DNA from 4 places in the Ensifer sp. Root127 genome. Region 4 is predicted to be linked to each of the others. Evidence: predicted binding sites of a transcription regulator. Region 4 holds the regulator's gene; each other region holds the start of a gene.

Region 1 (7,502 bases), on a different contig from region 4:
CAGGCGGTCGCACACGCTGGAGGCCAGCGCCTGATCGGCAAGAACCAGAAGCAGCGGCAAGGTCGCCGCGGCTAGGGTTTTCATGTTCCGGAACACGGGCGAACGTCCATTCCTGCAACCGCACGGCGCCACCCTTGTTGTCCGGGTTCGGTCGCTGTCGGCACTTCCTGTTTCAGCCCTATCATAAGGCTTGTCGCCGCCGGTGCAACGACAAGCCTCGCATTGCGTTAACAGCTCCGTCCGGTGGGAGGAACGGAAGGAGCGTTAGAGATCAGGCGGCGCGTGCCGTCTCCAGCGACATCGGCCGTTCAAGAACCGTGCCTTCGATCGCCGCTACGGCCTTCATGGCGCTGAGCAGCGACGGCGTCACTTCCCAGGCGACCGCTACGGCATAGACCGAGCCGATCCGGTGCGGGTCAGCGATGCGCTCGCCGGGGCAACCCATGCGGCGGAACATCCGCTCGAGGAAGACATCGGTCACCGTGACGATATGGCTGATGCCGGAGGCCAGCCCGAGTTCGCCGACACCGCACATCAGTTCTGCGGCGGCGACGGTCACCTGGTTGGAGGCGCGGTCCTGAGAAATCTCCGGGTCGATGCAGAAGCGGCTCGATTCCCAGATCGAGGCGCTGCGGATCTCAGGGTTGTCGCCAAGCAGGATCGGGAACGTATCGTCCAGCATGTTGGGGCCGAGCGTCGGCAGCAATCTCAGCGATCCGCGCAGTTTTCCCGTCTCCGGCGAATAGGACAGAATATAGAGCGGATTCGACTTGTCGTAATTGTCGATCTCCCATTCCCCATCGGTCTGCACGTCCCATTTCAGGAAATCGTGGAAGACGCGCTTGCGCAGCTTGAACATCTCGTCGATGGACTGTGGGTGCTGTCCGCGTGTCCTGCCGTTGAGGATCCTGATCATCTTCTTCTCCATCCTTGTTTTGGGGGATGGCGTGATGCTGTCAGTCCTCAGGCAGGGGCGAAACTGTCACTACCGACAGTTCCGGAAACCGTTTTTTCCCACTAAATATAGACGGGTTTTCAGATGAGCGAAGGAGGAGCGTCTTGAGGGTGGGTCAAACCGTCGGGATCAGTGCATGGCGAACGGCCTGGGCCACGGCCTGCGTGTTGGAGACAACATTGAGCTTTCGGCGGGCATTGGTCATGAAGAAACGCACGGTGCGTTCGGAAATGCCGAGAATGGTGGCAATTTCCCAATAGCTCTTGCCGGCCGCCGACCAGGTGAGAACCTCGGTTTCGCGACCTGTGAGGCGCGTATCGCGCGTGTTCAGCCCCCCTGTCATGGCGGCGTTTTCAAGCATGCCGGCATGAAACAGGTTGGCGGCGAGCTGGAAGTCGCGCAAGTGGTTGCGCCGATAGATCGACCACTCCGCGGCCGACATATTGACGTTGATGGCCAGCAAGGCGGTGCGGCCGGCCGGCGAGGGCAGCGGCAGGGCGACGCCTTCACTGGAAAGGCCGATCTCTTCGGCCGTCTTGAACAATGGCTCGCATTCGGGAAAGCGGTGGCGCGCCGTCGTCCATTCGACAGGCCTGACGCCACCGAGCGCCAGCTTGAGGATCGGGTCGATACGGTAGAGCTCCCGCGTCAGATAAAGCTCGGCCGCGTAGGCACCGAACGTGTGGTGCAACCGGCAGATCTTGAGCTCGTCGGCATAGGGCTCAGCTTCAAGATATAGGAGATGAGCGATGCGAAAGGTACGGCGCATCAACGTAAAGAAATGGGCCGGCTCGACACAGCCTCCGCATTCCAGAATTTCCAGCATGTCGAGGACAGCCTGTTGTTCAGTCATGCCACAACACCGATTTTTGCGCTAAACCCCACAATGGTTGGGGGTTCACCTTTTGTCCAGAACCGACAGCCGATTTGCTGTGGATTGTCGACCCTTGCAAACAATGGTTGTTGCCCAGGGTCGCGGCAGCATCACAGGGCCGCCGGGTGCGGCGGCCCTTAAAAACGAGGGCGTCGCTAGCCCGGATGGCTGGCTTCAACGACGGCGAGTGCCGCCATGTTGACGACGCCACGCGAGGTCACGGACGGCGACAGGATGTGCGCCGGCAGTGCTGAGCCGAGCAGGATCGGTCCGACATGCAGGCTGTCCGTCATCGTCTTGACGACGCCAAGCGTGATGTTGGCAGCATCCAGGTTCGGGAAGACCAACAGGTTGGCTTCGCCCGAGAGCGTGCTGTCGGGCATGACGCGCTGACGCAGCACTTCGGAGATGGCCGAATCGCCGTGCATTTCGCCATCGACTTCCAGATCGGGCGCGAGTTCGCGCACAAGCTGAAGCGCCTGGCGCATCTTGGTGGCACTCTCGGAATCGCGCGAGCCGAAGTTCGAATGCGAGACCAGGGCGGCATGTGGCGTGATGCCGAAGCGCCGGATCTCCTGCGCCGCCATGACGGTGGTCTGGGCGATTTCTTCGGCACTCGGGCAGTAGCTGACATAGGTGTCGGTGAAGAACGTGGCGCCACGCTGCGAGATCAGCAGGCTGAGGGCCGAGAAATCGAGCACGCCGTCGCGCTTGCCGATGATCTGCGAGACGTCGCGCAGGTGCTTGCTGTAACGCCCTTCGACACCGCAGATTAGCGCATCGGCTTCGCCGCGCTTGACGGCAAGCGCCCCAATGACGGTGGTGTTGGTGCGGACGATCGTGCGGGCAGCTTCCGGAATGACACCGAGACGGCCGACGAGGGCGAAATAGTCCTCGACGTAGTCGCGGTAGCGCGGGTCGCCCTCGGGGTTGACCACCTCGAAATCGATATCCGGACGAATGCGCAGGCCGTAGCGACGCAGGCGCGTCTCGATGATCTGCGGACGACCGATCAGGATCGGGCGGGCCGTGCCTTCCTCCAGCAGCACCTGGGCGGCGCGCAGCACGCGCTCGTCTTCACCTTCGGCGAAGATCACGCGGTTCTTCTGCGCATTCTTGGCGGCGGCAAAGACCGGCTTCATGATGAAGCCCGAGCGGAAGACGAAGCGGTTCAGCTTGTCGAGATAGGCGTCGTAGTCCTGGATCGGGCGGGTGGCGACGCCGCTTTCCTCGGCAGCCTTGGCAACCGCCGGCGCAATCCGGAGGATCAGGCGTTGGTCGAAGGGCGAGGGGATCAGGTAATCGGGACCGAAGACCGGCGTCTCGCCGGAATAGGCGCGGGCGGCCACGTCGGACGGCTCCTCGCGGGCAAGGCCGGCAATGGCGCGGACCGCCGCCATCTTCATTTCTTCGTTGATCGTGCTTGCGCCGCAGTCGAGCGCACCGCGGAAGATGTGCGGGAAGCAAAGCACGTTGTTGACCTGGTTGGGGAAATCCGAACGGCCGGTGCAGATCATCGCGTCGGGGCGCGCCGCGCGCGCTGCCTCCGGCATGATCTCGGGCGTGGGGTTGGCGAGCGCCATGATCAGTGGCTTTTCGGCCATCTGCACCAGCAGTTCCGGTTTCAGGACTCCAGCGGCGGAAAGACCGAGGAAAACGTCGGCGCCGCCGATACTGTCGGCTAATACCCGGTTGTCGCTTTCCTGCGCGTATACGGACTTCCATTCGTCCATCAGCACTTCGCGGCCCTTGTAGACGAGGCCTTCGAGGTCGTGCACCCAGATGTTTTCGGTCTTGGCGCCAAGCGTGACCAGCAGATTGAGACAGGCGAGCGCTGCGGCACCTGCACCCGAGGTAACGATCTTGGCCTTGGCGATGTCCTTGCCGGCCAGTTCCAGACCGTTGAGGATTGCGGCCGCAACGATGATCGCGGTGCCATGCTGGTCGTCATGGAAGACGGGGATCTGCATCTTTTCGCGCAACTGGCGCTCGACCTCGAAGCATTCCGGCGCCTTGATATCTTCGAGGTTGATGCCGCCGAAGGTCGGCTCGAGCGCCGAGATGACATCGACCATACGCTCGATGCTCGCCGCGTCGATCTCGATGTCGAAGACGTCGATGCCGGCAAATTTCTTGAACAGGACGGCCTTGCCTTCCATGACCGGCTTGGAGGCAAGCGGACCGATATTGCCGAGGCCGAGAACGGCCGTGCCGTTGGAAATGACCGCGACAAGGTTGGCGCGTGCCGTGTAGTCGGCAGCCGTTTCAGGATTGTCGCGGATGGCGATGCAGGGCGCAGCCACACCGGGCGAATAGGCGAGCGCGAGATCGCGCTGGTTGCCGAGCGGCTTGGTGGGCTGAATTTCGAGCTTCCCAGGGCGAGGGTAACGGTGGAAGAAAAGGGCCTGCTGGTCGATGTCGCCGCTGACCGGACCTGTCTGGGATTTCGTTTTGTCGCCCGTGCTCATAGTCTGCATTCCTCTTTTTTGGACGTGGCCTTGTGGCATGAATTGCGAACCGCGTACAGTTTTTGCGCGGTTCTTTTAAGCCGGTGCGACGAAGCGGCCGGCGTCCGTGTCATCTTCCTGAAACACGAGTCTGGTTTTGACGGGCCCCAGAAGGCTCAATCAAGACGAGGCTGGTATGATGGCGGCACCGCAAATCAATTCCGTAAGACACCTCAGGACGTTGTTCATCTCCGACGTCCACCTCGGCTCCAAGGCCGCCAAGACCGACTTTCTTATTGATTTTCTGCGCCATCACGAGGCTGAGACCATCGTTCTCGTCGGCGACATCGTCGATGGCTGGCGGTTGAAGCGTAGCTGGTACTGGCCGCAGAACTGCAACGACGTCGTCCAGAAGCTGCTGCGCAAGGCGCGCAAGGGCACGCGCATCATCTATATCCCCGGCAATCACGACGAGTTCATGCGCGATTTCCCGGGTGTTCACTTCGGCGGCATCGAAGTGGCGCAGCGCCATATGCACAAGGGTGCCGACGGCCGCAACTATCTGGTGCTGCATGGCGACGAATTCGATGTGGTCGTGCGCAATGCGCGCATCCTCGCCTATCTCGGCGACTGGGCCTACGATACGGCGATCGCCATCAATATCGGCCTGGCCGCCGTTCGTCGCCGGCTCGGCATGCCCTATTGGTCGTTCTCTTCCTGGGCGAAGCTGCAGGTGAAGCACGCCGTCAACTTTATCGGTGAGTTCCAGAAGGTGGTTGCCGACGAGGCGCGGCGGCATGATGCGCAGGGCGTGATCTGCGGCCATATCCACCATGCGGTCATCGAGGATATCGGCGACGTGCGCTACATCAACACGGGCGACTGGGTCGAAAGCTGCACGGCGATCGCCGAACACCACGACGGCACCATGGAACTGATCACCTGGCATCAGATGCGCGGCGGCGTCGCAGAGGCCGAGGGAACGGCCGAAGCCGAACGGCTTCTGGCGCACCTGCTGACGCAACGGGCAGCCTGACGGGAACGCCGGCGAGGGCGCAAGCGTCGCTTGTAGTGAAATCTAGGTTATGGCGATCCGGCAGCGGGCTATGCTATTGCTGGCCGATAGCCATCAGGTTCTCCCATGATTCCCTCCCAAGCGCCCGCAACTGTGGGCCCTCCGCCGCGTCATTTTGCGCTTCGCATCGCCTTGCTCTTCTGCGCTCCGTTGATCGTCAACGGTTTCGCAATGCCGTATTTTCCGGTCTGGTTGAGCACGCTTTCCATGAGCGATTTCGAGATCGGCGTCGTGCTGGCGCTGCCGATGTTCGTACGCGTGATCACCGCGCCAATTGCCGGTGTGATCGCCGATCGGCTCGGAGAGCGCACGATCGTTTTGATCTGGTCAGGTTTCCTGTCGCTGGCGACGGCTTTCGTGCTGTTCTACGCCCGGGAGTTCTGGCCGGTTCTGATCATCTATACGCTGCAATCGGCGGTCTATTCGCCCTATGTGCCGATCGTCGAGGCGATCGCGCTTTCCGGCGTCCGGCGCTGGGGTTTCGATTATGCGCAGATGCGGCTTTGGGGTTCCGTCGCCTTCATCGGCGCAACCATGCTCGGCGGCTGGATGATCGGCATCTTCGGTGGCGACATGGTGCTGCCGGCGATGGCGGTCGGTTTCGGCCTGACGATCCTGATGGCCTTTGCGGCGCCAAAGGTCGGCCGACCGCGGCGCCCGTCACCGATCACGGCGCTGACCGAGCCTCCGCCGCAATCGTTGCGCCAGCTCGATCTGCAGCTATTGCTGATCGGCGTGACGCTGGTGAACGCCAGCCACGCCATGCTCTTCGCTTTCTCGGCAATCTACTGGCAGCATATCGGCTATAGCGGCACGGAGATCGGCATCCTCTGGAGTGCCGGCGTTGCTGCTGAAGTGACGATGTTCATCTTCGCCAAGGCGATCATCCGCCGCTTCAGCGTCTGGACGATGATCCTGTCCGGCTGCTCGCTGGCGGTCGTGCGCTGGATCATCTTCCCGATGGATCTCGGCTTTTCCGGCTATTTCGTGCTGCAGTGCTTCCACGCCTTCACCTATGCGATCATGCACACCGGCATGCAGAACAAGCTGGTGGAGCGCGTCGTCGAGGAGCAGGAGGCATCGGCCCAGGGGCTCTATTTCTTCTACACCGGCATTTTCACGGCGATCCTCACCTTCCTGTCCGGCTATCTCTACGCCTGGTACGGGGTGAACGGGTTCTATTCGATGTCGGTCGTCGCCTTTGCCGGCTGCTGCTTTGCCGTTGCCGCCTGGTATCTTCAGCCCCAGAGGCGTGGTTCCGGCGGAAAGACCAGCGAGGCTTCGTAGCGCAGGCCGGGCGTGCGATCGCGTGCCAGAAGCAGGGGCCCGTCGAGATCGACGAAATCCGCGCCCTGCGCCGCCAGGATTGCCGGTGCCATGCCGAGCGAGGTTCCGACCATGCAGCCGACCATCACCTTGAGGCCGAGCGACGTTGCCGCATCGCGCATGCGAAGCGCCTCCGTCAGGCCGCCCGTCTTGTCGAGCTTGATGTTGACGGCGTCATAGCGATCGACCAGGGCCGAGAGGTCGCCGGTCGCGTGCACGCTCTCGTCGGCACACACCGGAACGGGGCGGGCGATCGTGGCCAGGGCCTGATCATGGCCGGCGGCAAGCGGCTGTTCGATCAGGTCGATGCGCTGCTCGGCGCAGATGGCGAAGTGATAGGCGAGGCTGTCGGGCGTCCAGCCTTCATTGGCATCGAGAATGATGCGGCTCTCCGGCGCACCCTCGCGCACGGCGCGGATGCGGGAGGCATCGTCTGATGTGCCGACCTTGATCTTGAGCAGCGCGCGGTGGGCATATTGTGCGGCCTGGTTGCGCATCGCATCGGGCTCGGCAAGCGACAGCGTATAGGCCGTCGTCAATGTGCCAGGTGAGGAGAGACCGGCAAGCTCATGGACAGATTTGCCTTTCTGCTTTGCTTCCAGATCCCACAACGCACAGTCGACCGCATTGCGGGCCGCACCCGGCTTCATCGCCGACTGTAGCTCCGGGCGCGTCAGGCCTTGTTCGATCTGCGGGCATATGGCTTCGATTTCGGCGAGCACCGAGGCAATGGTTTCGTTGTAGCGGCCATAGGGTACGCATTCCCCCCAACCGCTGGTGCCGTCCTTGGTGATTCGGCATGTCACGACGCTTGCCGTGGTCTTC
Region 2 (7,502 bases), on a different contig from region 4:
TGATCCAGATGCGCGTTGACCAATCCGGCAAAAAGCCTGTCGGCACCGGCGTCGAGCGCCGCCGTCGGCTCGTCGAGGATCCAGATCGGACGGTGGGCGACAAGCAGCTTGGCCATCGCCATGCGCCTCTGCTGGCCGGCCGAAAGATAGCCGAAGGGTAGGTGCGCGATCCCAGGAAGGCCGACGGCTTCCACCGCTTCGACCAGGTCCCTGCCCGAGCCACCGGGCGAATCACCCATGAAGTTTTTCCAGAAGGAAAGATTTTCCGCGACGGTCAGCTCGCGTTTCATCGCATTTCGGTGGCCGAGATAGTGGCTGAGCTCTGACGGATGGCGCATTTCAGGAGGGCCATTCTCAAGTTTGAGACTGCCCTTTTCAGCCATGAGAAGACCGGCCAGAACACGCAGCAAAGTCGATTTTCCCGACCCGTTCGGACCCGTCACCACAAGGGCTTCGCCGGCACTAAGAGCAAAGGAAATATCGTTAAAAATCAGATCCTCGCCTCGCCTCGCACTCAGACCTTCAGCCAGCAGGCGCATGAATTTTCAGTTTCCCTTTACACTCTTTGCCGCAGGGCAAAAAAAAGTCCCGATTGGACCTTGGTTGGTCTGGCACGATTTGGAGAAATTATCTATAAGGCGGCCAACACGCCAGCGGTCGGCGTGAATTTCATCCTAGCGCCGAACATGGAATGAATTTCCACGTACGGACAGCGGAAATGGCCGCACCCGCATCCCAATTCGCGCTTCATTGCGCTCGGGCGTTCGTACGTCAGTTTTTGGCGATCAGACGGAACGGGGTATTATCCAGTGTCCAAGTCCCTAGACAGTTTCAATTGTCGCTCCACGCTCACCGTCAACGGTGTCGACTACGTCTATTACAGCCTGCCCAAGGCTGAGGCGAACGGTCTTGCCGGCGTTTCGAAGCTCCCCTACTCGATGAAGGTGCTGCTCGAAAACCTGCTGCGCAACGAAGACGGCCGCTCCGTCACCAAGAAGGACATCGAGAACGTCGCAGCCTGGCTGAACGACAAGGGCACCGCCGAAAACGAAATCGCCTACCGCCCGGCCCGCGTTCTGATGCAGGACTTCACCGGCGTTCCCGCCGTTGTCGACCTCGCTGCCATGCGCGACGCCATGGTGTCGCTTGGTGGCGATCCGGAAAAGATCAACCCGCTGGTGCCCGTCGACCTCGTCATCGACCACTCGGTTATCGTCGACGAATTCGGCACTCCGAACGCCTTTGCCCGCAACGTCGAGCTGGAATACCAGCGCAACGGCGAGCGTTACCGCTTCCTGAAGTGGGGCCAGCAGGCGTTCAAGAACTTCCGCGTCGTGCCGCCCGGCACCGGTATCTGTCACCAGGTCAATCTGGAATATCTGGGCCAGACTGTCTGGACCCGTGAAGAAGACGGCGAAATCACGGCCTACCCGGACACCTGCGTCGGCACCGACAGCCACACGACGATGATCAACGGCCTCGGCGTTCTCGGCTGGGGCGTCGGCGGCATCGAGGCTGAAGCCGCGATGCTCGGCCAGCCGGTCTCCATGCTGCTGCCCGAGGTCATCGGCTTCAAGCTCACGGGCAAGCTCAAGGAAGGCGTGACGGCGACCGACCTCGTGCTGATGGTCGTGCAGATGCTGCGCAAGAAGGGTGTTGTTTCGAAGTTCGTCGAATTCTTCGGCCCCGGCCTCGACAACATGACGCTCGCCGACCGCGCCACCATCGGCAACATGGGTCCGGAATACGGCGCCACCTGCGGCTTCTTCCCGGTCGACAGCGAAACCATCAACTACCTCACCATGTCCGGCCGCGAAGAACAGCGCATTTCGCTGGTCGAAGCCTACTCCAAGGCTCAAGGGATGTGGCGCGATGGTGACGGCTCCGAGCTGGTGTTCACCGACACGCTCGAACTCGACCTCGGCGACGTTGTTCCGGCCATGGCCGGTCCGAAGCGTCCGGAAGGCCGCATCCCGCTGGAAAGCATTGCATCCGGTTTCGCAACCGCCCTCGAAGGCGACTACAAGAAGCCGGGCCAGCTTTCGAACCGCTACGCTGTCGAAGGCACCGACTTCGATCTCGGCCATGGCGACGTTGCCATCGCTGCGATCACGTCGTGCACCAACACGTCCAACCCGTCGGTTCTGATCGCCGCCGGCCTTCTCGCCCGCAACGCCGTTGCCAAGGGCCTGAAGTCCAAGCCGTGGGTCAAGACCTCGCTTGCACCGGGATCGCAGGTCGTCGGCGAATACCTCGCCAAGTCGGGCCTGCAGAAGGACCTCGACGCGCTTGGCTTCAACCTCGTCGGCTTCGGCTGCACCACCTGCATCGGCAACTCCGGTCCGCTGCCGGCCCCGATCTCCAAGACGATCAACGACAAGGGCCTGATTGCCGCCGGCGTTCTCTCCGGCAACCGCAACTTCGAAGGCCGTATTTCGCCGGACGTTCAGGCCAACTACCTCGCCTCGCCGCCGCTCGTCGTCGCCTATGCACTCGCCGGAACGGTTCAGAAGGACCTGACCAACGAGCCGCTCGGCGAAGATCGGGACGGCAACCCGGTCTTCCTCAAGGACATCTGGCCGACCTCCAAGGAAATCCAGGAGTTCATCTTCAAGTACGTGACCCGCGAACTCTACGCGACCAAGTACGCCGACGTGTTCAAGGGCGACGAAAACTGGCAGGCCGTTCAGGTTCCTCCGGGCCAGACCTACGCCTGGGACGATGGTTCGACCTACGTGCAGAACCCGCCCTACTTCGTTGGCATGGGCAAGTCCGGCTTGGGCATCTCCGATATCAAGGGTGCTCGCGTTCTCGGCCTGTTCGGCGACAAGATCACCACCGACCACATCTCGCCGGCCGGTTCGATCAAGGCGGCTTCGCCGGCCGGTTCGTACCTCATCGACCATGGCGTCGGCGTCGCCGACTTCAACCAGTACGGTACGCGTCGCGGCAACCATGAGGTGATGATGCGCGGCACCTTTGCCAACATCCGCATCCGCAACCACATGCTCGGCCCGAACGGCAAGGAAGGTGGCTACACCATCCACTATCCGTCGAAGGAAGAGATGTCGATCTACGATGCGGCCATGCAGTACAAGGAAGAGGGCGTTCCGCTCGTCATCTTCGCCGGCGTCGAATACGGCAATGGCTCGTCGCGCGACTGGGCTGCAAAGGGCACCAACCTGCTCGGCGTCAAGGCCGTGATCGCCCAGTCCTTCGAGCGTATCCACCGCTCGAACCTGGTCGGCATGGGCGTCATCCCGTTCGTCTTCGAACAGGGAACGACTTGGGAATCGCTGGCCTTGAAGGGCGACGAGATCGTCACGATCGACAATCTCGCCAACGTTCAGCCGCGCGAAAAGCGCGTCGCCAAGATCACCTATGGCGACGGCAGCGTGAAGGACGTTCCGCTCGTTTGCCGCATCGATACGCTCGATGAAGTCACCTACGTCAACAATGGCGGCATCCTGCAGACGGTTCTGCGCGACCTCGCCGCCTGATCGCTCTGGTTGCTTGAAACATTGAAAGGCCGGGATACCGCAAGGTGTCCCGGCCTTTTCACGTTTCCTATAGGTTGCCTGCCCATATCCTCACTCCAACGTGACTTCCCGTTGAAGCATCGGCGTCGTATGTAATGGACTTCCCCGTGAAGTAGGCCTGTCGGCCGCCAATGAAGTGACGCCATGACATTCGCAGACAGATATTTCCTTCGCCCCGTTGCAATGGCTTTCGGGCTTTTTGCTGCAGCGTCGGTTCCGGCTATGGCTGAGGATGGCAAGGTTATCAAAGGCGTCGTCGAACTCTTCACCAGCCAGGGCTGTTCCTCCTGCCCTCCAGCCGATGCCGCCTTGAAGAAGCTGGTCGATGACGGCGACGTGGTGGCGCTGTCCTATCACGTCGACTACTGGAACTATCTCGGTTGGAAAGACACGCTCGCCTCGACAGAGAACACAGACCGGCAATATGCCTATGCCCGCATGCTGGGTCGAAATGGCGTCTACACACCGCAGGCGATCCTCAACGGTCGCGACCACGTCAACGGCGCCAATCTGCAGGCGATCAAATCCCGGCTCGACGCCATGAAGACCGCCGGCAAGGGGCTTGCCGTTCCGGTTGACGCGAAGATCAACGGCGAGGAGATTTCGATCAAGGTCGGCGCGGGTGACGGCAAGGCAAATGTCGTCGTCGTCTATTTCGACCGGGCGAAGATCGTCAATGTCGAGAAAGGCGAAAACAGCGGCAAGAAGATCGCCTACTGGCACGCAGTGCGCGATATCCAGACCATTGGCATGTGGGATGGCAAGCCTGCGACCTTCACCCTGCCTGCAACCGTCCTGACGGAGCAGCGTGGCAAAAGCGGCTGCGCGGTGCTGTTGCAGTCGATGAAAGATGCTGAAACCCCGGGCGCGATCATCGGCGCGACTGCCGTGCTCGCCGGCCCGCAGGGCAAACTGTGAGCGGCTGCAGGACGCTTTAAGTCGGAATCGATTTAGGGAAAATAGGCGGCATGCCTGAACCATTACAGCGTCCTTTGCGCGTCATACTTGACGCGCGGCGCTGTAAGGGGTGGTTCGGCCCGGCAGCATCGAGGGGCTGGGGCTGAGGGTTCGAAGTTACCGGACCGAACCGGCCATGACTGCGTTCTTTGAAGGTCACGCAGCATGACGATCTGACCGGACATACGGTGGCAACGACTCTGTCCGTCAGCGCCCGCGAGTTTTGCGGTGAATTGGGGCGGCGATTTGACTGAAATGGGGCAGAGGCAAGAAATGCCATCTGCACCCAGCGGCTCCGGCCGGTTCCGGCTTGCTTTTCGGCTCGTGTCAGGCAAACTGTTATCGTTCTGTCACAACAGAAGGCCGGATTGCCGATGACCGATGAGCCGGATTTGCCGCGAGGCGAGGCGCGACATCAGCGCCAGACCACTTCTGAAGTGGTCGTCGATCTCTCGGAATACAAGAACGCCCGGAATGCTCCTCCCATCACCTTTCACCGCCGAGAACTCGACCAGATCCTGTGGGTCTACGGCCGCATGGTCGGCGAAGGCGAATGGCGCGACTACGCCATTGACCACCTGAAGGACCGCGCCGTCTTCTCCGTTTTCAAGCGCGCGGGCGAGATGCCTCTCTTCCGCATCGAAAAAAACCCGAAGCTGGCGGCCAAGCAAGGTGCCTTTAGCGTGCTCAACGTCCACGGCACGATTCTGAAGCGCGGGCACGAGCTCGGACAGGTCCTGAAGGTTTTCGACAAGGCGCTCAAGCTGGTCGAAACCTGAGACGCCACATCGGAACGATCGGAGAGTCAGGCCCACATGCCGGCTCTGGCTTCGCTGACATCTGCCCTCAGGCTTGATAAAGCGTATCCGGGTAGACGCCCTCGGGCGGATCGCTCGTCGCTCGATCGCCCAGCGCAAGCTGCATGATCGCGGTATCGAGCCACCGTCCATGCTTGAAGCCGGTCGCCTTCATCAGCCCATGATGTTCGAAACCCAATGATTGATGGACCGCGATCGATGCGGGATGGGCACCGCCGATGACCGCCACCATCTGGCGAAATCCAAGCGCCGTGCAGCGGCGAACAAGCTCGGCGAGCAGCATCCTTCCTGCCCCCTTCCCCCGTGCCGAAGGCGCCAGGTAGATCGAATCCTCGACCAGGAAGCGATAGGCCGTCCGCGTGCGGAAGGCCGAGGCATAGGCGTAGCCGATGATCATGCCCGCCGCGTCGATCGCGACGATGTAGGGATAACCATGGCCGACGATGGTGGAGAAGCGCGCTGCCATTTCCGCCTGCGACGGAGGCGCGACCTCATAGGTCGCCACGCCGTTCAGAACGGATTCGCGATAGATCTCGGCAATGGTGGGCAGATCGGAGACGGTGGCGTCGCGCAGGGTCAGGGACATGGAAGGATCTTGACGGTTGGATTTTTTCATTCAGTCACATGGATCGCACCCGTGGATCAAGCCCTTTTCCGGGCAACAAAAAAGGCGGCCGAAGCCGCCTTTTCCGTCAATCTCTTCAGGCTTAGTTGTTCCGGTTGCCCATGAACTGCAGCATGAACATGAACAGGTTGATGAAGTCGAGGTAGAGCGTCAGCGCGCCCATGATCGCCTTGCGGCCAGCAACGGTGCTGTCGTCGGCATCGTAGTACATTTCCTTGATCTTCTGCGTGTCGTAGGCGGTGAGGCCTGCGAAGATCAGCACGCCGATCACGGAGATTGCGAAGCCGAGTGCCGAAGAGCCGAGGAAGATGTTGACGATCGACGCGATGATGACGCCGAACAGACCCATGATCAGGAACGAGCCCATGCCGGACAGGTCCTTCTTCGTGGTGTAGCCGTAGAGCGACAGTGCACCAAACGAGGCGGCGGTCACGAAGAACGTCTGCACGATGCTCTGGCCGGTAAAGACCATGAAGATCGACGACAGCGAAACGCCCATCAGGGCCGCATAGACCCAGAACGTCATCTGCGCGGCAGAAACGCTCATGCTATTGATGCGGAAGCTCATGAAGAACACGAGACCCAGCGGAGCGAGCATGACGACCCATCTCAGGGGCGACGCATAGAGAAGTTGGGCGAATGCCGGATTGGAGACGGCAAGCGCGAATGTTCCGTAAGCTGCCAGGCCGGTGATCGCCAGGCCGAGGGCCATCAAGTTGTAGACCTTCAGCATGTAGGTGCGAAGGCCTTCGTCGATCACGGCACCCGCCTGAGCGCCGGCGGGCGACATTCGGGTTTGGTAGTTTCTCAGATCAGCCATTGTTTCCTCATTTAAGCCCCGGTTGAACTTACGGTGTCGGGCGGATGACCTGACCGATCGGCCATCATCCCATGCCCAGGCGCCGCTGCGGGGCTCCAGCATGCCTGTGGATAAATATGATGCCGAAAGCCCTTGCGTACAAGACCTTCAGACCCGTGATTCGGCACAGCCTGGGCGTTTATGGCCTTGTATGACAGGGATTTACGGTTAACTCCGTCCGCTCAGAGCTCCCGCAGGACCGGCGCCGCCTTCTGACCCAGCACACGCCAGGTGCCGGCAAGCCCGATGCCAACAGTCATCACCAGCGCAATGACGACCGTGGCAACCGCAACATCCGGCAGGAAACTCGACGGCAGCTTCATGATCCGGCTGACGACGTACCAGGCGGAGACGCCGCCCGCAAACAGCGCAAAGACCGCGGTTGCAAGGCCAAGGATGATGTATTCGTAGCTGAAGGCACGGATCAGCGTGGCGCGCGTGGCGCCCAGCGTCTTCAGCACCACCGCATCGTGGATGCGCGCCCGATTGCCGGCAGCAAGCGCGCCGGCCAGCACCAGGACGGAGGCGACGAGCGCGACGGCGGCGGCAGCACGGATCGCCGTTGCCAGCTGCCCGAGAAGCGCGTTCACAATGTCGAGAGCATCCTTTACCCGCACGCTGGTGATCGTCGGATAGGCGTTGGTCACGGCTTTCAGCACCGTCGCCTCCTCCTCCGGCGTCGCGCCGGGATCGATCACCGTTGC
Region 3 (7,502 bases), on a different contig from region 4:
GCGCGTCCTCGATGGCGACAAGCCGCAGGATCCACGCGCATTCGCCGAGCGCCTGTCACGCGTCTTCAACCGGGCGCTCAAGGTTTAACGCACCGGTTCAAGCACCTGTAATTGCAGCGATGAAAGGGTGAGAGGGAGAAATCCCTCTCACCCTTTCGCTTTTTCGGGCGCAGCCGTCATGCCGATCTCCGCCAGCACCTCCGCCGTATGCTCGCCGAGACGCGGAACACCGCGGTCAAGCACCAGCGAGGCATCGGAAAAACGGATCGGCGTACGGACGCCCGGCGACGTTCCACCGGCCGCACCGGAATGCGGCGTGTCGATCTGCATCTGCCGATGCACGACCTGCGGATCGGCAAAGACGTCGGCGACCGTGTTGATCGGACCGCCCGGCACGCCTGCCTCTTCCAGCAATGTCAAAAGCGCGTCCCGTTCGTACCTTGCCGTTTCGGCGCTAAGCGCCGGTGTCAGGCTCTCGCGATTCTGGACGCGGGAGGCATTGGTCAGATAGCGCTCGTCCGTCGCCAGATCGCCGCGGCCAAGCAGGTTGCAGAACTTGACGAACTGGCGGTCATTGCCGACGGCGACAATCAGGTGCCCGTCCGCCGTCGGGAACACCTGGTAGGGTGCGATGTTCGGGTGGGCGTTGCCAAGGCGGCGCGGCGCCTTTCCCGAGACGAGAAAATTGAGCGCCTGATTGGCGAGCACGCCGGTCATGCAATCAAGCAAGGCCATGTCGATCTGCTGGCCCTTACCGGTTCGCTCGCGCTGCGCCAATGCCGCCTGGACGGCGATGACGCCATAAAGCCCGGTGAAGATATCGGCAAAAGCGACGCCGATCTTCTGCGGTTCACGATCCGGCTCGCCGGTCAGATCCATGATCCCGCTCATGCCCTGGACGATATAGTCGTAGCCGGCGCGATGCGCATAGGGACCATCCTGACCGAAGCCCGTGACCGAGCAATAGATCAGGCGTGGATTGACCTTCTTCAGGCTCGCGTAGTCGAGACCATATTTCTCGAGGCCGCCGACCTTGAAGTTTTCCAGCAGGACATCGGATTGTGCCACCAGCCGCCGCACCGCCTCCTGCCCTTCCTCGGTCGTGAAATCGAGCACGACCGAGCGCTTGCCGCGATTGCAGGCGTGGAAATAGGCCGCGTCGAGCTTCTCCCCCTCCTCGCCGGCGACAAATGGGGGCCCCCAGGTGCGGGTGTCGTCACCCGCCGGGCTCTCCACCTTGATGACGTCGGCGCCGAGATCGGCGAGCGTCTGGCCGATCCAGGGACCGGCGAGAATGCGGGCCAGCTCAAGAACGCGAATACCCTTCAGTGGCGCTTCCATGATCGGCCGCTCAGAAAAAGGCCTGGAGGCCGGTCTGGGCGCGGCCGAGGATCAGCGCATGAACGTCGTGCGTGCCCTCATAGGTGTTGACTGTCTCGAGGTTCACCATGTGGCGCATCACCTGATATTCCTCGGAGATGCCGTTTCCACCATGCATGTCGCGGGCCATGCGGGCGATATCGAGCGCCTTGCCGCAATTGTTGCGCTTGACGATCGAAATCATTTCCGGCGCCATCCGGCCCTCATCCATCAGGCGGCCAACGCGCAGCGAACCCTGAAGTCCGAGCGAGATCTCCGTCTGCATGTCTGCGAGCTTCTTCTGGAAGAGCTGCGTCTGCGCGAGCGGGCGGTTGAACTGCTTGCGGTCGAGACCGTATTGACGAGCGGCGTGCCAGCAGAACTCGGCCGCGCCAAGCGCACCCCAGGAAATGCCGTAGCGGGCGCGGTTGAGGCAGCCGAACGGGCCCTTGAGCCCCTCGACGTTCGGCAGCAGCGCATCTTCGCCGACCTCGACATTGTCCATGACGATTTCGCCGGTGATCGAGGCGCGCAGCGACAGCTTGCCGGCAATCTTCGGCGCCGAGAGGCCCTTCATGCCCTTGTCGAGCACGAAGCCACGAATGGCATTGCCATGGGCTTCGGACTTTGCCCAGACGACAAAGACATCGGCGAGCGGCGCATTGGAGATCCACATCTTCGAACCGACGAGACGGTAGCCGTTCTCCGTCTTTATGGCGCGGGTCTTCATGCCGCCGGGGTCGGAACCGGCGTCAGGCTCCGTCAGGCCGAAGCAGCCGATCCATTCGCCGCTGATCAGCTTCGGTAGATACTTCTGCTTCTGCTCCTCCGAGCCGTAGGCGTAGATCGGGTAGATGACCAGCGAGGATTGCACGCTCATCATCGATCGGTAGCCCGAATCGACGCGCTCGACTTCGCGGGCGACAAGGCCATAGGCGACATAGGAAGCGCCGACACCGCCGTAGGTCTCCGATACGGTCGCGCCGAGCAGACCGAGTTCGCCCATTTCCCGGAAGATTTCGGGATCAGTCGATTCTTCGCGATAGGCAGCGATGACCCGCGGCTGCAGGCGATCCTGTGCATAGGCTCGCGCCGTGTCGCGGATCATGCGCTCGTCCTCGGTCAACTGATCTTCGAGGAGGAACGCGTCGTCCCATTGAAATTGCGTCTTGCCGGCCATGTTTCTCTCCCATCGGATTTTTCCACTTGCGGTTATGGCAAGCAGAACCAAGGCTTTCAAACGAAATTGAGGCACCGCCTCATGCGTCTGCGGAATGGCCTCGCTGAGCGCCACACAATCGGCTGTGAAGTGCCGCAGGACTCCTTGCGCGCTACACATTGGGCGCGCCACCGGTCGCCAGGTGCCGTTCATGTTGCAAATCCGTCGAAATATAGCGACAAGGGTCGGGTTCACTTGGCGGCGCTCGTCGTGACCGCGCCGCGCCAGTGCCACGCTAAAGGTCCATGCTCGTACCCGCCAATGGCCAACGACCGCTTAGAACGCTTTGCTCACAATCTCGACTGGAACTTGCTGCGCACATTCGTCGTCGTGGTGGAGGAAGGCAGCATCACCGCTGCGGCCAACAGGCTCCTGCTGCAGCAGCCGGCCGTCAGCATGGCGCTCAAGCGGCTCGAACAGACCGTTGGGCAAAAGCTCATCGACCGCCGCCCGGGCCGCTTCGACCTGACCGATGCCGGCGCCCGATTGCACGCGCAGTGCCGCGACATCTTCGCGGCCGTCATCCGGCTTCCCAACGTCCTTGAAACGGTGGGCGAGGAAATCACCGGCCACCTCAACATTCATGTCGTCAGCCATGCCCACAACCCGGCCTGGGACCGGAAGCTCGAGAGCTTCTTTATCCAGCATCCGAAGGTAACGATTTCGGTGACGGTCGCCACGACTGTGGACGTTCTGAGCGCAGTCGAACGCAACATCGCGACGATGGGTCTTTGCGACGGCAACATCCCCGCCTGGCTGAACAAGAGCTTCCACGTACGTGAGCGCTATGCGCTTTACTGCGGCCGCGAGCATCCCCTGTTCGGCGTCGAGGGTGTTGATTTCAACGATCTTCGCGGCAATGCCTACATCGCGTTCATCGCCGATGTGCTCGGCGGACAGCATATGAACTCCGTGACGGCAGTGCGCGCCATTGGCTCGTTTGGCCAGCAGGTTCGGGCCGTCTCCTGCAATGTCGAGGAAGTGATGCGGCTGATCGCCTCCAACGTCGGCATCGGCATGCTGCCGGATCATCTGGCAGCGCCCGCCGTCGCCGGCGGACGACTTTGGCAACTGCCGCCCTACCACAACCTGCCAACGACGGATGTGTTTCGCATCTCCAACCCGAACTCGATTCTCAATCCGGCCGAAGCCGCCTTCCTTACGCATGTGGCCGATACCGCGCCGCTTGATCACTGCCTTGATCATCAGCAGAATTGATAGCGACATTTCCCGTTATAAATTTGAACGCGTAACACGCGCTGCCTATGGTCCCACCAAATCAGGAGCGGGGTTGGGACATGCGTGAATTTGATGTGGCAATCGTTGGTGGCGGCATTGCCGGCCTTTCGCTGGCCTTTTTTCTGGCACCGCACCGCTCCGTTGCCGTCATCGAGCGGGAAGACGGGCTCGGTTATCACAGCACCGGGCGCTCCGCGGCCGAATTCGTTCTGCGGTACAACGCCCCTGAAGTGTGCAAGCTCGCGGCGATCTCCAAGACTTTCTTCGATCAGCCTCCCGAAGGCTTTTCCGACGTACCGCTGTTGAAGCAGCGTGGCGGCGTCATGATCGCCAATGCGGAGAAAGCGGCACGACTTGAGGCGGTGTTTGCCGAGGAAAGCGCTGTCAATCCCGACCTGCGAAGGCTGACCGTCGACGAAGCAATCACCCGCGTACCGATTCTTCGGCGCGACTATGTGGCGGCCGCATTTTATGACCCGAACTTCTGGGACATCGAGGTCGAGAACCTGCTGCAGGGTTACTTGCGCGGCGCACGTCGCCATGGCGCCGAGGTGATTGAGCGCAGCGACATCGTGGCTCCGCGCCGCGAGGCAAATGGCTGGGTGCTTTCGACGAATGCCGGCGAGATCCATGCCCAGGTCATCGTCAATGCGGCTGGCGGCTGGGCCGATCCGGTCGCAAGCCTCTTCGGCGTGGCGCCGGTCGGCATCGTGCCGCATCGCCGCAGCGCGATCACCGTGGACCTGCCCACCGAAATCGATGCCCTGACAATGCCCGAGATCAACGAGATCGACGAGGACTTCTATATGAAGCCCGAAGGCGGACGGCTGCTTGCCTCTCCCGCCGACGCCACGCCGTGCGAACCGACGGACGTGCAGCCCGAGGAGATCGATGTCGCCTGGGCCGCACACTACGTGGAAGAGGCGACGACCGTCCCGGTCCGCCGCATCTTCAAGAGCTGGGCCGGCTTGCGCAGCTTTTCACCGGACAAATTGCCGGTGATCGGTCACGCCAAGGATCGACCGGATTTCTTCTGGCTTGCCGGCCAGGGCGGCTACGGCATTCTGACGTCGCCGGCACTGGGCGCGCTTGCCGCAAACCTGCTGATTGGCCTACCGGCGCCCGAAAGCTTCGCCGCAAACGGCCTTGACCCCGTCGGTTTCAACCCCGAGCGCTTCCTGAGGTAGCGACAACGCACCTCCATCCCGCTGCGATTGTCACATTCCGTTAAGGATGTCGGCGAGGCTGTGAACTGTAACATAAACTACAAGAAACTGACATTTCGCTTTCATGAAGCGCCGATATGGCAGGTGTCATACCGATGACCGGTCTCCCCGAAAGAGGACCTGCTAGAAATGTTTCAGTTGAAGAATGTAACCCGCCAGTTCGGCAAGAAGACAGCCGTGTGCTCGGTTACCTTCGACATTCCCCAGGGCCAGATGGTCGGCGTGATCGGCCGCTCCGGCGCTGGCAAGTCTACGCTGCTTCGCATGATCAATCGCCTGGTCGACCTGTCGTCCGGCTCGATCGAGTTTGCCGGCACGGAAGTCTCGTCACTGCGCGGTGCCGCACTGCGCAACTGGCAGCGCGACTGCGCGATGATCTTCCAGCAGTTCAATCTGGTGCCGCGCCTCGACGTTCTGACCAATGTGCTGCTGGGTCGCCTGAACCATCGTTCGACGGTTCTGAGCATCCTCAACATGTTTACCCGCGAAGAGCGCATCATGGCGATCGGCGCGCTGGAGCGCCTCGGCATCGAGCAGACGGCGCTGCAGGCGGCGGGCACGCTTTCCGGCGGCCAGCAGCAGCGCGTGGCCATCGCCCGCGCATTGATGCAGCAGCCGAAGGTTCTGCTCGCTGACGAGCCGATCGCCTCGCTCGACCCGCTCAACGCCAAGATCGTCATGGACGCGCTGCGCGACATCAACGAGCGCGACGGCATCACCGTAATCACCAATCTCCACACGCTCGACACGGCGCGCAACTACTGCGAGCGGATCATCGGTATGGCGCACGGCCGCGTCGTCTTCGACGGCCAGCCGAAGGATCTGACGGCGGCCGCCGTCGCCGAGATCTACGGCGCCGACACGGGCATCGAGGAATCGATGACCTCGACAAGCATCAACATTCCGGCGGCCATTCCGCAGGAACAAACGGCATCTGCCGGCCTCCAGCCGCTGGCACTGGCCGGCATCTGACGCCCGCCAGGATCGAAGGCCCACGTCAAGGGCACCTCTTTGAAACCGAATATCATCCGGCAAAGCCGGAGAAACGGGAGAACCTTATGCTGAAGAAAGCTCTTCTGGGCGCCGTCGCCCTGCTCGCCCTCGTCGGCCACGCTCAGGCCGAAGACCTCAAGGAATTCCGCGTCGGCATCATCGGCGGCGAAAACGAAGCCGACCGCCTGCGCAACTTCCAGTGCATCGTCGACAAGCTGCCGGCCGCAATCGGCGTCGAAAAGGTTTCGCTGTTCCCGGCCGCCGACTATGACGGCGTCATCCAGGGCCTGCTCGGTGGTACGCTCGACTACGCCGAACTCGGCGCTTCGGGCTTTGCCAAGATCTACCTCGCCAAGGCCGACGCGGTCGAGCCGATCCTGACGACCGTCCAGACCGATGGTTCGACCGGCTACCACTCGATCATGGTCGCCCGCAAGGATTCCGGCATCACCAAGCTCGAAGATCTGAAGGGCAAGAAGCTCGGCTTTGCAGATCCGGACTCGACCTCTGGCTACCTCATCCCGCTCGTCACCCTGCCGGAATCGATCGGCGCGCCGGTCAAGGAATTCTTCGGTGAAACCGGCTTCGGCGGCGGTCACGAAAACCTGGTTCTCGAAGTCGTCAAGGGCACGTTCGATGCCGGCACGACCTTCGGTTCGGGCGTCGGCGAATTCAAGGACGGCTACACCTCGGGCAATCTGAAGAAGATGGTCGACAAGGGCATCCTCGACATGAACGACCTGGTCGAGCTCTGGAAGTCGCCGTTGATCCCGAACGGCCCGATCGTCGTCCGCTCGACGATGAACGACGACATGAAGGCGAAGTTCAAGCAGTTCATGCTCGACCTGCCGAAGACCGATGCCGCCTGCTTCTCCGCCATCCAGGGTGGCGATTTCACTGGCTTCACCGAAGTCAACGCCGACTTCTACAAGCCGATCATCGACGCCCGCAAGGCAACGATCGGCGGCTGATTTTCCTGATCATTCAAGGACGCTGGCCGCCAAAACGGCCAGCGTTCGCCTTTTTTCTGGGGCGCCTGGAGCGCCTGTCGACAGAGGCCGGCATTGCCGGAACATTCATGGCAACTTCCATGCTCCCGAGGCATCTGAGTGAAAACGGCGCGCTGGTCGAGCGCCACTGGCAGGAGTTGAACTCCCGTCGCCGGCTTTACTCCTGGCTCGGCTTCGCCGTGCTGTTGCTCGCCCTTTCCGGCTCGCTCTGGTTTGCCAACGATTCCAATGCCGGCAAATTCTTCGACCGCCTGCCGCACTTCTTCGATTTCGTCGGCGATCTCGCGCCGCGTGACGGCCTGGAAATCTTCCGCGCCATGTTCGATCTGCCTTCGCCCTACGACGACGGCAGCTTCAAGTACAATTATCCCGAGGGTCGGCTCTACCTGACCGAGAGCTTCTACATTCCTGAGTATGTGCACAAGATGCTGGAGACCGTGAACATCGCGATCTTCT
Region 4 (7,502 bases):
CGCGCCCATGTATATCGACTCCAGCACCCGGGCGACCTTGCCCGAGACGGTGCAGACGCAGGGCGGCGCCACGGTCGAGCTGGCGCTTGGCCAGGTCAAGTCGGTCGCCGGCGGCCTGAAGCGGTTGACGGCCGAAGAAGTTTCGGCGCTTGAAAGCGGTTCGGCCAATCTTCGCTCGACGCTTGCGGCCAAGGGCGTGGCTCTTGCCGGCGAGGGCGAACCCTACATGATCACCGCCGCCCAGCATTTCAACGCGATGAGCGCCACCAATCGCTGGCTGATGAGCGCCGTCGTCCTGCTGATCGCGATTGCCGGCGGCTTTTATGCCATCCGCAACATCGCCACCCGCTTCCGCGCCCGCAACCAGGTCGAGCGCGTCATGCTCGGCGCGCTGATCGTAGCGTCCTCGATCGCCATCCTGACGACGGTCGGCATCATCGCCTCTATGCTGTCGGAAGCCGGCCGCTTCTTCACGATGGTTTCACCCTTCGAGTTCTTCTTCGGCACGGTCTGGGACCCCCGGTTTGCTGCCGCCGGAAGCGGTGGCTCCTCCGGCCAGTTCGGCCTGATCCCGCTTCTCGCCGGTACGCTCTACATCGCCTTCGTCGCCATGCTGTTTGCGGTGCCGATCGGCCTGTTTGCCGCCATCTACATGGCGGAATATGCCAGCCCACGACTGCGTTCGACGGCAAAGCCCCTGCTCGAAGTGCTCGCCGGCATCCCGACCATCGTCTACGGTTTCTTCGCACTTGTGACCGTCGGCCCATTCCTGCGCGATATCTCTGCCCAACTGAACGGTCTCGTCACCGGCAATTATCAGAACTTCATCCAGGCACAGAGCGTCGTGACCGCCGGCATCGTCATGGGCATCATGCTGATCCCGTTCGTGTCCTCGCTTTCCGATGACATCATTACCCAGGTACCGCGGGCCCTGCGCGACGGTTCGCTCGGCCTTGGTGCCACCCGCTCCGAGACAGTCAAGAAGGTCATCCTTCCCGCAGCACTTCCGGGCATTGTCGGCGCTCTGCTTTTGACCGCCTCGCGTGCCGTCGGCGAGACGATGATCGTGGTGCTTGCCGCCGGTGTCGCGGCCCGCATGCAAATCAATCCTTTCGAGCCGATGACCACGGTGACGGTGAAGATCGTCAACCAGCTGACGGGTGACCTTGAGTTCACCTCGCCGCAGACGCTGGTTGCCTTCGCACTCGGCATCACGCTCTTCGTTATCACGCTCGGCCTCAACATTTACGCGCTCTACATCGTGCGCAAATATCGGGAACAGTACGAATGACCGACATCGCTTCCCCGGCCGTCCGGATCTCCGTCCGCCCCGCATCCGCCAAGCGTGATATCGGCATCAAGCGTCGCTACGCGGCCGAGCGTCGGTTCCGTGCCTATGGCATCAGCGCCATCAGTCTTGGCCTGTTCTTCCTCGCTCTGCTGCTGTGGACGGTGATCTCCAACGGCTACACCGCGTTCCAGCAGACGACGATCACGCTGCCGATCGAATTCACCGAAAAGGTCATCGATCCCAAGGGTGAGCGCGCGACCGACGGCAAGGTGCTGGTGGCGGCCAACTATCCGCTGCTGGTCCGCGATGCGCTGATCAAGCAGCTCGGCATCGATCCGAGCAATCGTCCGCTGGTCAAGCGGGCCACCGACATGGTGTCTGCAAGCTCCCGCACGCTGTTGCGCGACATCGTCGTCGCCGACCCGTCGGTTATCGGCAAGACCATACCGGTGACACTGCTCGCCGAAGCCAATGTCGACTCCGCCTTCAAGGGGCAGATCGACCTGAAGGTCGATGAGAGCAAGCGCAAGGTCAAGGACCAGCAGGTCACCTGGATGAACGAGCTTGCAAGCGCCGGCGTCCTGAAGAAGAGCTTCAACACCGGCATCTTCACCTTCGGTGCCTCGAGCCGTCCGGAAGCGGCAGGCGTCGGCGTTGCCGCCCTCGGTTCGCTGTTCATGATGCTGATCGTGCTCGTGCTGTCGCTGCCGATCGGCGTTGCCGCCTCGATCTATCTCGAAGAGTTTGCGCCGAAGAACCGGCTGACCGATCTCATCGAGGTCAACATCAACAATCTCGCCGCCGTTCCGTCGATCGTCTACGGTCTCTTGGGGTTGGCCGTATTCATCAACTTCGCCGGCATGCCGCGCTCGGCCGCCCTCGTCGGCGGCCTGGTGCTGACGCTGATGACCCTGCCGACGATCATCATCGCCACCCGTGCAGCGTTGAAGGCGGTCCCGCCGTCGATCCGCTCGGCAGCGCTCGGTCTCGGTGCGTCGAAGATGCAGACCATCTTCCACCACGTCCTGCCGCTGGCGATGCCGGGCATCCTGACCGGCACGATCATCGGTCTCGCCCATGCACTTGGCGAAACCGCGCCGCTGCTGTTGATCGGCATGGTCGCCTTCGTCGTCGATTATCCCGGCTCGCCGATGGAGCCGTCGACCGCGCTGCCGGTGCAGATCTACATGTGGGCCAACGAGGCGGAACGCGCCTTCGTCGAGCGCACATCCGGCGCGATCATCATTCTTCTCATCTTCCTCGTCGTCATGAACCTTGGCGCCATTCTGTTGCGACGTCGCTTTGAGCGCCGTTGGTAGTGAGGTAATTACTATGAACATCATGTCAGAAGCAGCAGTCGAAAAAGCCTTGGATCAGAAAATGAACACCGTGCCCTACAAGATGATCGGCAAGGATGTGTCGGTCTACTACGGCGAGAAGCGTGCGCTTTTCGACGTCAATCTCAATATCCGCGAGAACACGGTGACAGCGCTGATCGGCCCTTCGGGCTGCGGCAAGTCGACCTTCCTGCGCACGCTGAACCGCATGAACGACACCATCGAGAACTGCCGCGTCACCGGCAAGATCACGCTCGATGAAGACGACATCTACGACCCGACGATCGACGTCGTGGAACTGCGAGCCCGCGTCGGCATGGTGTTCCAGAAGCCGAACCCGTTCCCGAAGTCGATCTACGACAACGTCGCCTACGGCCCGCGCATCCACGGGCTTGCCCGCACCAAGTCTGAGTTCGACGAAGTCGTCGAGACCAGCCTGCAGAAGGCTGGTTTGTGGAACGAGGTGAAGGATCGCCTGCAGGAGCCGGGCACCGGTCTTTCGGGCGGCCAGCAGCAGCGTCTGTGCATCGCGCGCGCCGTTGCCGTCAGCCCTGAAGTGATCCTGATGGACGAGCCCTGTTCGGCGCTCGATCCGATCGCGACGGCCAAGGTCGAGGAACTGATCCACGAGCTGCGTACCAACTTCACGATCGTCATCGTCACCCACTCGATGCAGCAGGCGGCGCGTGTTTCGCAGCGCACTGCCATGTTCCACCTCGGCAATCTTGTCGAGGAGAACGACACCGACAAGATGTTCACCAATCCGGATGACCAGCGTACCCAGGACTACATCATGGGCCGGTTCGGTTGATGGCCGAAGCTCCTCTTCACCCCGTTTCCTGAACGCGCCCGCAAGGATCGAAGACTATGTCCATGCACATAATGTCCGCCTACGACGAAGAACTGAAATATCTCACGCGCCGCATCTCCGAGATGGGCGGGCTTGCCGAGCAGATGGTGGGCGAATCCGTTCGTGCGCTTGTCAATTCTGACCTCGCCTTGGCGCAGAAGGTGATCTCCGACGACACCATCCTCGATGAAGCCGAACGCCAGATCGGCGAAAAGGCAATCGTCACCATCGCCAAGCGCCAGCCCGTTGCTGCCGACCTGCGCGAGATCATGGGATCGATCCGCATCGCGTCCGATCTGGAGCGCGTCGGCGACCTCGGCAAGAACAACGCCAAGCGTGTCATCGCGGTTGCCGGCTCCGGCATCCCGCGCAAGCTGGCGCGCGGTCTCGAACACCTGGCAGAGCTTGCGCTGGTGCAGCTCAAGGAAGTCCTCGACGTCTACGCTTCCCGCTCGCCGGAGAAGGCCAACAGCATCCGCGAGCGCGACGAGGAGATCGACGCGATCTACACCTCGCTGTTCCGCGAGCTGCTCACCTACATGATGGAAGATCCGCGCAACATCACGCCCTGCACGCATCTTCTCTTCTGTGCCAAGAACATCGAGCGTATCGGCGACCACGCCACCAATATCGCCGAGACGATCTACTACATGGCGACGGGCGCGCAGCCGGAAGGCGAGCGTCCGAAGGACGACAATACGTCGACGCTGGGTGCCGTGAAGGACTAACGCATGTCGCGCAAAAGTGCGCAGCGGTTTTGCGATAACGACATGTGCAAAAACAAGAACTTAAAGCACAACAAGCGCATCTTAGAGATCGCGACGCGCTTTAAGACCCGGATACGTTCGAGTGCCTGCTTATGAACCTGCTCCGGTCGCAGCCCTGGTTGCGGCCCTGCTCTACTGCGTCTGAAGCTATACGTTTTCGCGCGTGCCTATGAAAACGCGCGGAGTGCTCCAGATTCTATATGTTCGAGCATCTCTTTGCGTTCGATCGAACGCGAGACGCTCTGGGTAAGGAGACGTTGCCTGATGTTGCCGAAAATCGCCGTTGTCGAAGACGAAGAGGCGCTGAGTGTCCTGCTGCGTTATAACCTCGAAGCCGAAGGGTTCGATGTTGATACGATCCTGCGCGGAGACGAGGCGGAGATCCGCCTACAGGAGCGCCTCCCGGATCTCCTGATCCTCGACTGGATGCTGCCGGGCGTTTCCGGCATCGAGCTTTGCCGCCGGCTGCGCCAACGTCCGGAAACCGAGCGCCTGCCGATCATCATGCTGACGGCGCGCGGCGAGGAGAGCGAGCGGGTTCGTGGCCTTGCCACCGGCGCCGACGATTATGTCGTCAAGCCGTTCTCGACCCCGGAGCTGATGGCCCGTGTCAAGGCGATGCTGCGGCGCGCCAAGCCCGAGGTCCTCTCGACGCTGCTTCGCTGCGGCGACATCGAGCTCGATCGCGAGACCCATCGCGTGCATCGCCGCACCCGCGAGGTCCGCCTTGGTCCGACGGAATTCCGCCTGCTCGAATTCCTGATGTCGTCGCCGGGCCGGGTGTTCTCGCGCTCGCAACTCCTTGATGGCGTCTGGGGCCACGATATCTATGTCGACGAGCGCACCGTCGACGTGCATGTCGGTCGCTTGCGCAAGGCACTGAATTTCTCGAGCATGCCTGATGTCATCCGCACCGTTCGCGGTGCCGGCTACTCGCTCGAAAGCTGAGCCAGCCGGCCACTGCAGCGCCGCGCATCTTAATGGACGCGCAAAGGTCGCTGTTGCATCTTGAATTGCGGCATGTTTCCTTGAAGCGAATACGAACCAGGGAAACATGCAGCAGCCAATAAAAAAGGGGCCGTGCGGCCCCTTTTCTGCATGTGGTTTTCGGTCGTCTCAGCGAGCGCGACGGCGCTCGGAGGTCGGCTGATAGGCAAGCCGCGCATGGAATGTGCAATAGGGCGAAGCTTCCGGGGAATCGTTGCCGCAGAAGTGGAATTCTTCCTTGAGCGGGTCGCCGATCGGCCATTTGCAGGTGCGCTCGGTCAACTGCGTCAGCTCCAGGCGGCGCGACATTGGCACGACCACATCCGTCTGGATGCGGAAATCCTGTTCGGCGACGAGATCGACTTCGACCTCTTCCTTGAGCACGGTCGCGCCGGCCGCACGGGTAACCGTCCGTGTCGTGACGCGCGAAGCGTAGTTCGGAGCGCGCGGCGCCGAAGTCGGGCGCTGCTTCGGCCGGGTCGCGGCGGTGGTTCCGCCAGCCTTGGCCCTGCCGGGCAGGCTCAGCCGGTGAACCTTGCCGATGACCGCATTGCGGCTGACGCCGCCGAGCTGTGCCGCGATCTGGCTCGCGCTCAGGCCCTCGGACCAAAGCTTCTTCAGTTTTTCCACCCGCTCGTCAGTCCAGTTCATTTCTGCACTCTCCGTTCTCAGCGTTGGCGATGACAGAATCTCTCACCACGCTCCGGACAGGCTCCGGAGCTGCAACGCGATAACACTTTTGGTGACTAGGCCCGCCGCATGCGTCTAGTAATTGAACATTAACCTACTGACCGGCGGACTCCGTGGCAAGAGTCCCGCGAATCGCGCCGAATCGATTTCTTGGTTTTCCCCAACTTGCTCGGTGGGCGTTGCATTTTTGCAAGCCCCGTCGCGTGATTTTTTCGTCGCATGGATCAGACCCGTCCGACCGCACTGCAAAGCTTGGTTTTGTTGACATTGCGCTGCGAAATAGGAATAGTGCCTGCGCCGCCGCAAGGCGGCATTTTTAATTTTTTGCCGCGCTCAACAGGGGCTCGGATCGATGCCGATAGCAATGAAGGAGAGGCTCGCCATGACTGCAACCACGCCGCTTTACGACACCTACATGCGTGCGCCGTTGCGTTTCGAGCGAGGAGAGGGCGTCTGGTTGATCGCCGAAGACGGCTCGCGCTATCTCGACTTCGCCGCCGGCGTCGCCGTCAACTCGCTTGGCCATGCGCATCCGCATCTGGTCGAGGCGTTGAAGGCGCAGGCCGAGAAGGTCTGGCACCTGTCCAACCTTTATGAGGTCCCCGGCCAGGAGAGCCTTGCACGCCGGCTGACGGCCGTCACCTTCGCCGATCGTGTCTTCTTCACCAACTCGGGTGCCGAGGCGCTCGAATGCGCGATCAAGACTGCGCGTCGCTACCACTATGCCAAGGGCAATCCGGAGAAGTTCCACATCATCACCTTCGAGGGTGCCTTCCACGGACGCACGATCGCGACCATCGCGGCGGGTGGTCAGCAGAAGTACATCGAGGGCTTTGGCCCGAAGGCCCCGGGTTTCTATCAGGTTCCCTTCGGCGATATCACGGCGCTCAAGGATGCGATCACCGACGAGACGGCGGCGATCCTGATCGAGCCGATCCAGGGCGAGGGCGGCATCCGCCCGGTCACCAAGGAATTCATGCAGGAGCTGCGCGCGCTTTGCGACGAGTTCGGTCTGCTGCTGATCCTCGACGAGGTCCAGTCCGGCGTCGGCCGCACCGGCAAGCTTTTCGCCTATGAATGGGCTGGCATCCGTCCGGATATCATGGCTGTCGCCAAGGGCATCGGCGGCGGCTTCCCGCTCGGTGCCTGCCTTGCGACCGAAGAGGCGGCTGCCGGCATGGTCGCCGGTACGCACGGTTCGACCTATGGCGGCAACCCGCTTGCCATGGCTGTCGGCAACGCCGTGCTCGACGTCATCCTGGCCGACGGTTTCCTGGAGCATGTCCGCGACGTGGCCCTGGTCTTCCGCCAGGGCCTCGCGTCGTTGAAGGACCGTTTCCCCGATGTGATCGAGGATATCCGCGGCGACGGCCTGATGCTCGGCATCAAGGCGAAAGGCCCTTCGGCCGATCTCCTGAAGGCGATCCGCGCGGAGAAGCTGCTGGCTGTTCCGGCCGGCGAAAACGTCCTGCGCCTGTTGCCGCCGCTGACGGTGACCGCCGCGGAAGCGCGCGAAGGCCTGGCGCGGATCGAGCGCGCGGCCGAAGCCGTGAGAAGCAGCAGCGGTACCGCCGCAGCCT

What was found. The regulator PhoB, encoded in region 4, activates phosphate uptake and scavenging genes when phosphate is short. The targets are predictions, from matches to a motif close to TGTCATNNANCTGTCAT.
Region 1: the regulator PhoB is predicted to act here: its motif matches at 4,405-4,421, upstream of ASD03_RS16380 (UDP-2,3-diacylglucosamine diphosphatase).
Region 2: the regulator PhoB is predicted to act here: its motif matches at 4,834-4,850, upstream of ASD03_RS33630 (DUF2794 domain-containing protein).
Region 3: the regulator PhoB is predicted to act here: its motif matches at 5,093-5,109, upstream of phnC (phosphonate ABC transporter ATP-binding protein).

Annotation. Positions count from the first base shown of each region.
Region 1 is NZ_LMDX01000012.1:367,232-374,733, forward strand. It holds gene ASD03_RS16360 (DUF2865 domain-containing protein) at 1-84, opposite strand, end outside; gene ASD03_RS16365 (acyl-homoserine-lactone synthase) at 272-916, opposite strand; gene ASD03_RS16370 (LuxR family transcriptional regulator) at 1,071-1,808, opposite strand; gene ASD03_RS16375 (NADP-dependent malic enzyme) at 1,985-4,297, opposite strand; gene ASD03_RS16380 (UDP-2,3-diacylglucosamine diphosphatase) at 4,473-5,312, shown strand; gene ASD03_RS16385 (MFS transporter) at 5,418-6,638, shown strand; gene dgcA (N-acetyl-D-Glu racemase DgcA) at 6,590-7,502, opposite strand, start outside.
Region 2 is NZ_LMDX01000052.1:229,311-236,812, forward strand. It holds gene ccmA (heme ABC exporter ATP-binding protein CcmA) at 1-539, opposite strand, end outside; gene acnA (aconitate hydratase AcnA) at 810-3,500, shown strand; gene ASD03_RS33625 (thioredoxin family protein) at 3,684-4,457, shown strand; gene ASD03_RS33630 (DUF2794 domain-containing protein) at 4,871-5,275, shown strand; gene ASD03_RS33635 (GNAT family N-acetyltransferase) at 5,343-5,900, opposite strand; gene ASD03_RS33640 (Bax inhibitor-1/YccA family protein) at 6,022-6,759, opposite strand; gene ASD03_RS33645 (ABC transporter permease) at 6,981-7,502, opposite strand, start outside.
Region 3 is NZ_LMDX01000051.1:45,281-52,782, forward strand. It holds gene htpG (molecular chaperone HtpG) at 1-88, shown strand, start outside; gene ASD03_RS31425 (CaiB/BaiF CoA-transferase family protein) at 148-1,341, opposite strand; gene ASD03_RS31430 (acyl-CoA dehydrogenase) at 1,352-2,539, opposite strand; gene ASD03_RS31435 (LysR family transcriptional regulator) at 2,840-3,796, shown strand; gene ASD03_RS31440 (FAD-binding oxidoreductase) at 3,877-5,004, shown strand; gene phnC (phosphonate ABC transporter ATP-binding protein) at 5,173-6,015, shown strand; gene phnD (phosphonate ABC transporter substrate-binding protein) at 6,102-7,007, shown strand; gene phnE (phosphonate ABC transporter, permease protein PhnE) at 7,115-7,502, shown strand, end outside.
Region 4 is NZ_LMDX01000001.1:953,031-960,532, reverse strand. It holds gene pstC (phosphate ABC transporter permease subunit PstC) at 1-1,291, shown strand, start outside; gene pstA (phosphate ABC transporter permease PstA) at 1,288-2,610, shown strand; gene pstB (phosphate ABC transporter ATP-binding protein PstB) at 2,624-3,439, shown strand; gene phoU (phosphate signaling complex protein PhoU) at 3,496-4,206, shown strand; gene phoB (phosphate regulon transcriptional regulator PhoB) at 4,510-5,193, shown strand; gene ASD03_RS04495 (GcrA family cell cycle regulator) at 5,362-5,883, opposite strand; gene ASD03_RS04490 (aspartate aminotransferase family protein) at 6,305-7,502, shown strand, end outside.